3 regions of the Vibrio sp. 1069 genome follow, and region 2 is predicted to be linked to each of the others. Evidence: riboswitches for the same ligand, from Rfam matches in the RefSeq annotation. Region 2 holds a riboswitch; each other region holds the start of a gene.
What was found. Region 2 has a riboswitch for thiamine pyrophosphate ahead of thiB (thiamine ABC transporter substrate binding subunit). Riboswitches for the same ligand answer to the same signal wherever they lie in the genome.

Region 1 (2,267 bases), on a different contig from region 2:
ATTGTGGTTTTCCCGCAGCCACTTCGTCCGAGTAATACCGTCCATTTACCGACGGGAATGGTCATGTTCATTCCTGCTAAAGTCGGTGTTTGGCTATCTTTGTATCGCAGACTAGCATCGGAAAGCTGAATGCCAATCGCGTTAGCGAACATAAGTATGACCCGCAAAAAAGTGGTTCACAGGGCCATGGCCTTTACCTACATCCAATTCATCAGCGTGTGCGATAGCTTGGCTGATGTACTGCTTACCCAGGTGCACCGCTTTGTGTAGGTTGTTGCCTTGGCCAAGATAAGACGCGATAGCAGAAGACAGCGTGCAGCCTGTGCCATGAGTGTTTTTGGTTGGAAAGCGTTTAGCGCTGATTAACTCGGCACTGTCTTGCATGATAAGCAGATCGTTGCTGTTTTCATTTTCTTCAAGGTGACCGCCTTTGAGCAGAATAGCTTTGGCGCCAAGCGCACGAAGGTCGGTAATCATATCGTTCATTTCAGATTCTGATTGAGGCATTGGCTTACCCGTCAATGCTGCGCCTTCGGGTAGGTTAGGGGTAATGATGTCTGCGAGCGGAATCAATTCTTCTTTTAAAGTGCTGATTGCCGACTGTTCCAGTAATAGATCACCGCTAGTGGCCACCATTACAGGGTCAATCACGAGGTGTTTTGGCTGGTATTGCTTAATTTTGTCTGCAACGACTTTGATGATGTTGGAATCGGCCAGCATGCCCACTTTGACTGCAACGATGTTGAGGTCGGTAAATACTGCATCAAGTTGGCTCTCTACATGGTCGAGAGGAATGGGGAAAATCGCAGAAACGCCTTGGGTATTTTGCGAAGTAATCGCCGTGATTACCGAGCAAGCAAAACTGCCGGTTGCGGACATCGCTTTGATGTCGGCTTGAATACCTGCACCGCCACCACTGTCTGAGCCCGCGATGGTCAATACGATAGGGGTAGGCAAGGCTGGCGTGTGATGTGAATGAGGTTGTGATTGCTGCGTCATGGTCGCTCCTACTACAAGACGTATAGGAACTGACTTTGACCGTTGCAGATAGATCGATTTTTCGATCGCTATCGCTTACCTAAGAGGGGCGACGAAAGGCAAAGTGTGCATAGTTCCCTACGTCAGTGCTAACTGAATCAGGTTCAACGGGTCTCGAATTTCGATCTCAGCCAACACTTGTCGTGTGGCCCCCCGACTATTTCGTTCGGATGATAGCAGGACCATTGCGGAAGGGATACGTTTTTTGAGCGTAATTATAATGAGTATTCAATTATGCGAGGTGAGTGATAAAGTAAGCACCTAAATGGTTTGCTGTGTGGAATTTACTAGTGCAACGCTCTGGTGAATGAGCAGAACCTGAAATATTTAATAAATAATCGTGGTCTCGTTAAGCAAGGATTAGCACAAAACAAGGTTAAAAAACTGTTAAAATTTAACGTGTTGCCAATTTAACTTTGTTGAACTTTTTCACAGTTAATTAGGAAGGCTAAGACGATCATCGAGCAAGGAGACTTCATGCTTAATTCTGTAACAGCGAAGTCAGTGATCGATCATGCACTCTTTTTGGGGGCTGATTTCGCTGAACTATTCGTTGAACATCACCAAACCAACACTGTCCAGATCTCATCTGGTGAAGTGGATAAGGTTAACTCGGGTATCGATTTTGGTATCGGTATTCGTCTTTTTTTCGGTCATAAGGTGCTTTACGGTTACACCAACAGCACAGATGAAGCCGAACTAAAGCGCGTAACCTCGCTGCTTGCTGCAAAAGACAAGCGTGAGCAAATCGCGTCAGCGGGTTCTTTGAATTTGAACCGCTACCCAATCCAACATGGTTGCCGCATGTCGCTAAGTAAGGATGCTAACCTAGATTCAAAAATCGCGTTTCTATTGAAAGTTGACCAAGCCGCACGTGCTGAGAGTGAGCATATCAGCCAGTTTATTGGCAGCGTTCTTCAGCGCGAGCAACAAGTGTCTATCTTCAACTCAGAAGGTCTACACGTTGACGATACTCGCCACTACATTCGTGTTGCTGGTAACACTGTCGCGCAAAAAGGTAATGAGCAGTCTTCTGGTATGGAAGGTCCTGGCGCTCTTGCTGGTTGGGAATTCAGTGAACAGCTTGATGCCAAAGAGCTAGGTCAAACTATCGCGCAGCAAGCGTTAGTAAAACTTGGCGCGGATGCTTGTCCATCGGGTGAAATGCCGGTGGTGATTGGTAACGGCTTTGGCGGCGTTATCTTCCATGAAGCATGTGGTCACTTGCT
Region 2 (2,267 bases):
CTTGCCAGGCATTAGGGCGTTTCATCAATACCAAGCGCCGTTTAGAGCTGAAAGGTGAAGAACAAGGTGTGACGGTTTACGATGATTTTGCGCATCACCCAACGGCAATTGAACTTACTGTCGGTGGTTTGCGTAACAAGGTAGGTGAAAAACGCATCCTTGCTGTGTTAGAGCCGCGTTCTGCCACCATGAAGCGTGGTGTACACAAAAACACACTTGCAGAGTCACTACACAGTGCAGATGAAGTCTTCTTGTTCCAGCCAGATAATATCGAGTGGTCTGTGCAAGACATTGCCGACCAATGCACACAGCCAGCGTTTGTCGATGCGGATATAGATAACTTTGTAGCCAAGATCGTCGAACGTGCGCGACCAGGTGACCAAATTCTAGTCATGAGCAACGGTGGCTTTGGTGGTATTCACGGAAAACTTCTTGAGCAGTTAAAACAAAAAGCCTGATTGATATGCAAAACAAAACACAACCCTCTCATAAAAAAGCCATCACGTTGGCATTAACGGGTGCTTCTGGTGCTCCCTACGGCCTTCGTCTTTTAGAATGCTTGGTTGCGGCGGATTATCATGTCTACGTTCTGATTTCTTCGGCGGCTCGTGTCGTGATGGCAACCGAGCATAATCTTAAGCTACCAAGTGGCCCAGAAGCGGCGCAGCAAGCATTGGTAGAGCACCTGAACTGCAATCCCGATAACATCACCGTTTGCGGTAAAGATGACTGGTTCTCACCGGTTGCGTCTGGTTCTGCTGCACCAAAGCAAATGGTGGTTTGCCCATGTTCTGCGGGAAGCGTTGCAGCGATTGCGCATGGTATGTCAGATAACTTGATCGAGCGGGCCGCTGATGTGGTAATGAAAGAGCGCGGGCAGCTGTTGCTCGTGGTTCGCGAAACACCATTTTCAACGCTGCATCTGGAGAACATGCACAAACTGTCGCAAATGGGCGCCACCATCATGCCAGCAGCTCCAGGCTTCTATCATCAGCCAAAGAGTATTGAAGACTTAGTGGATTTTATGGTGGCGAGAATTCTTGACCACTTAGGTATTGAGCAAGGTTTGGTGCCTCGTTGGGGTTATGACCAGCGCTCGTGAGCTGATTGTGTAACCACTCAAATACCTTTACAATCCATCCAACTCATCGGGGAGCAAACCCATTTAGCATTGAGTCAATCAATGCATTGGGGCGCTGAGACCTAAGTGTTTAACTAGGGACCCGTATTACCTGAACCAGATAATGCTGGCGTAGGAATTGAGTCTGGATATTGGAAGTCCTTAATAGCCGCCTCAAACCCTGTGCCGCTCAACTTATTTCTCTGAAATACTCATGGAGAGCGAGCAGTGAAACCCACTCTAAATCTGATTGCCCTAGCTGCAATCACCTCTACTTCAGCGTTTGCCGCTGAAAACACATTAACCATCTATACCTACGACTCTTTTGCCGCAGATTGGGGGCCGGGTCCTAAAATCGAGCAAGCTTTTGAAGCAAAATGTGGCTGTGACGTTAACTTCGTAGCGTTGGACGATGGTGTGTCGATTCTGAATCGTCTTCGTCTTGAAGGCGGTAATAGCAAAGCGGACATCGTATTAGGTTTGGATAACAATCTGATGGCAGAAGCGAAGAAAACCGATCTGCTTGCCGAGCACAATGTGGATACGGCTAACACAGTGTTACCAAACGGTTGGAGCGACACGACGTTTGTACCGTACGATTACGGCTACTTCGCGTTTGTGTACAACAAAGAGAAACTCGCTAATCCGCCGAAAAGCATGAAAGAGCTGGTGGAAACGCGCGACGATCTGAAAGTGATTTACCAAGATCCGCGGACTTCAACGCCGGGCCAAGGCTTAATGCTATGGATGAAATCTATTTATGGCGACGATGTGACGCAAGCGTGGCAGAAGCTAGCGAGCAAAACCGTAACGGTCACGAAAGGTTGGTCTGAGGCGTATTCTATGTTCCTCAATGGTGAGTCCGATTTAGTGCTTTCTTACACCACTTCACCTGCGTACCACTTAATTGCGGAAAACGATTCGAAGTTTGCTACGGCGAATTTTGCTGAAGGCCACTACATGCAAGTTGAAGTAGCCGCCAAAGTGAAAGGGGCAAAAAATTCAGAACTTGCTGATCAATTTATGAGTTTCATTTTAAGTGATGAGTTCCAATCGGCGATGCCAACGGGTAACTGGATGTACCCAGTCACTGACGTTGAGTTACCTAAAGGTTTTGAAACTTTGAGTGTTCCAAGCAAGTCGTTGA
Region 3 (2,267 bases), on a different contig from region 2:
AGATGGAAAAAAACTCGACGAACCGTTTCATACCGATACGGTCTTGCTTGGAAAAAACGGCAGTGCGAAAGCGGCATTTGTTGCAGATAACCCTGGACGTTGGATGTACCATTGTCATGTGATCGAACACATGAAGACGGGGTTGATGGGTTATATTGAAGTAAAGTGACTCCTGTAACTTTTTAAATCTTGATAAGTTTTAAGCGCTATAATTTGCTGAATTCTAAGATTGTATAATCACTATTGCCGTAAATTTGATTACAATGTCTCCATTAACTTTTCTGGGGGAATTATGGGACAACTATCCGTTTTGGGTTTTATTGCATTGGGTGGTGCATTTGGTGCATGTTCTCGTTACTTAATTTCTGAACTTTGTGTCATTTTATTGGGGCGTGGTTTTCCATATGGTACGTTAACCGTTAACGTTGTTGGCTCATTTATGATGGGCTTATTGATAGCAGCTTTCGATAATGAACTTTTGGCAACGGAACCTTGGCGACAAGTGATTGGCTTGGGTTTTTTAGGCGCACTAACGACGTTTTCCACCTTCTCGATGGATAATGTTTTGCTTATGCAGCAGGGCGCTTTCTTTAAGATGGGGTTGAACGTATTGTTGAATGTCGTGTTAAGTATTTCAGCGGCGTGGATAGGCTTTCAATTATTGATGCGCAGCTAGCAAAGTAGTTAAAAATTGAACAGGTCGGCTTGGTTTCACCAAGCCGTTTTTATATACTGACATCACTTGTCGGAGTGCCATAAGGCTGAGACCGTTAATTCGGGATCCGTTGAACCTGATCAGATTAGAATCTGCGAAGGGAACAAGAGAAGATATTCACACCGGAGTTCTTTCTGGTTGATCTATCAAAAGTCGAATGTTGTTACAGGCAAATATCGTAAGCTTTAACTAGCCTTAATTTGACTCCTCTTGTCGCATCTATCCGCCAAGCATTTTTATCCAATTACTTTTTATCTAGTATAACAAAGCAAGGAAAAATGCTATGTCGAGTCGCAAACAAGCGAGACTGGAAGCAAAACAGTTCATTGATACACTCTCGGTACAACCGTACCCCAATTCAAGCAAAGTCTACGTAGAAGGCTCACGTCCAGATATTCGTGTACCCATGCGTGAAATATCACTCGCTGATAGCCTTATTGGAGGCACAAAAGAAGCGCCTATTTTCGAACCTAATGAGCCAGTACGCGTTTACGATACCTCGGGTGTATACACAGATCCAGAGCACACCATAGACCTCTATAGCGGCTTACCTAAGCTGAGAGAAGGGTGGATTGAAGAGCGTGCCGATACTGAGCTACTTGATGAAGTAAGCTCGGTGTACACCAAAGAACGCTTAGAAGACGAAACACTAGACGATCTTCGTTACGGTAATCTACCACGTATTCGACGTGCCAAAGATGGCCATTGTGTGACCCAATTGCACTATGCTCGCAAAGGTATTATTACCCCAGAAATGGAATACATCGCGCTGCGTGAAAACATGGGGCGTGCCAAGTATCGCGATGAAGTGCTGAATCAACAGCATCCGGGTCAAAGCTTCGGAGCGAACCTACCAAAAGATATTACCGCCGAATTCGTGCGTAAAGAAGTCGCCGAAGGTCGCGCTATTATCCCTTCCAATATTAACCACCCAGAATCCGAACCAATGATCATTGGACGTAACTTTTTGGTCAAAGTGAACGCCAACATCGGTAACTCATCGGTCACTTCTTCGATTGAGGAAGAAGTAGAGAAGTTAGTATGGGCAACGCGCTGGGGTGGCGATACCGTTATGGATCTCTCTACTGGACGTAACATCCACGAAACTCGCGAGTGGATTCTACGTAACAGTCCGGTTCCGATCGGTACCGTACCAATGTATCAAGCGCTTGAGAAAGTGAATGGTGTTGCGGAAAACCTTAACTGGGAAGTGATGCGCGATACCCTGATTGAGCAAGCAGAGCAGGGCGTTGACTACTTTACTATCCATGCCGGTTTACTACTTCGTTATGTGCCAATGACTGCAAAACGCGTTACTGGCATCGTCTCTCGTGGTGGTTCTATCATCGCGAAATGGTGTTTAGCGCATCACCAAGAAAGCTTCTTATATACCCACTTCCTAGAGATCTGTGAAATCTGTGCTAAGTATGATGTGGCACTTTCTCTCGGTGATGGTCTGCGTCCTGGCTCGGTGGCCGATGCTAACGACGAAGCGCAATTTGCAGAGCTTCGTACCCTTGGTGAGTTAACCAAGATAGCGTGGGAATACGAC

Region 1: another riboswitch for thiamine pyrophosphate. It lies ahead of thiD (bifunctional hydroxymethylpyrimidine kinase/phosphomethylpyrimidine kinase); the one in region 2 lies ahead of thiB (thiamine ABC transporter substrate binding subunit).
Region 3: another riboswitch for thiamine pyrophosphate. It lies ahead of thiC (phosphomethylpyrimidine synthase ThiC); the one in region 2 lies ahead of thiB (thiamine ABC transporter substrate binding subunit).

What each region holds. Positions count from the first base shown of each region.
Region 1 covers NZ_JAWOWP010000028.1:3,694-5,960, reverse strand. Annotated here, with positions in the region: gene R7040_RS22975 (ABC transporter ATP-binding protein) at 1-152, opposite strand, end outside; gene thiD (bifunctional hydroxymethylpyrimidine kinase/phosphomethylpyrimidine kinase) at 142-999, opposite strand; TPP riboswitch at 1,097-1,204, opposite strand; gene R7040_RS22965 (TldD/PmbA family protein) at 1,516-2,267, shown strand, end outside.
Region 2 covers NZ_JAWOWP010000004.1:263,966-266,232, forward strand. Annotated here, with positions in the region: gene mpl (UDP-N-acetylmuramate:L-alanyl-gamma-D-glutamyl-meso-diaminopimelate ligase) at 1-458, shown strand, start outside; gene R7040_RS09260 (flavin prenyltransferase UbiX) at 464-1,102, shown strand; TPP riboswitch at 1,140-1,276, shown strand; gene thiB (thiamine ABC transporter substrate binding subunit) at 1,349-2,267, shown strand, end outside.
Region 3 covers NZ_JAWOWP010000027.1:1,670-3,936, forward strand. Annotated here, with positions in the region: gene R7040_RS22785 (multicopper oxidase family protein) at 1-169, shown strand, start outside; gene crcB (fluoride efflux transporter CrcB) at 293-676, shown strand; TPP riboswitch at 737-835, shown strand; gene thiC (phosphomethylpyrimidine synthase ThiC) at 999-2,267, shown strand, end outside.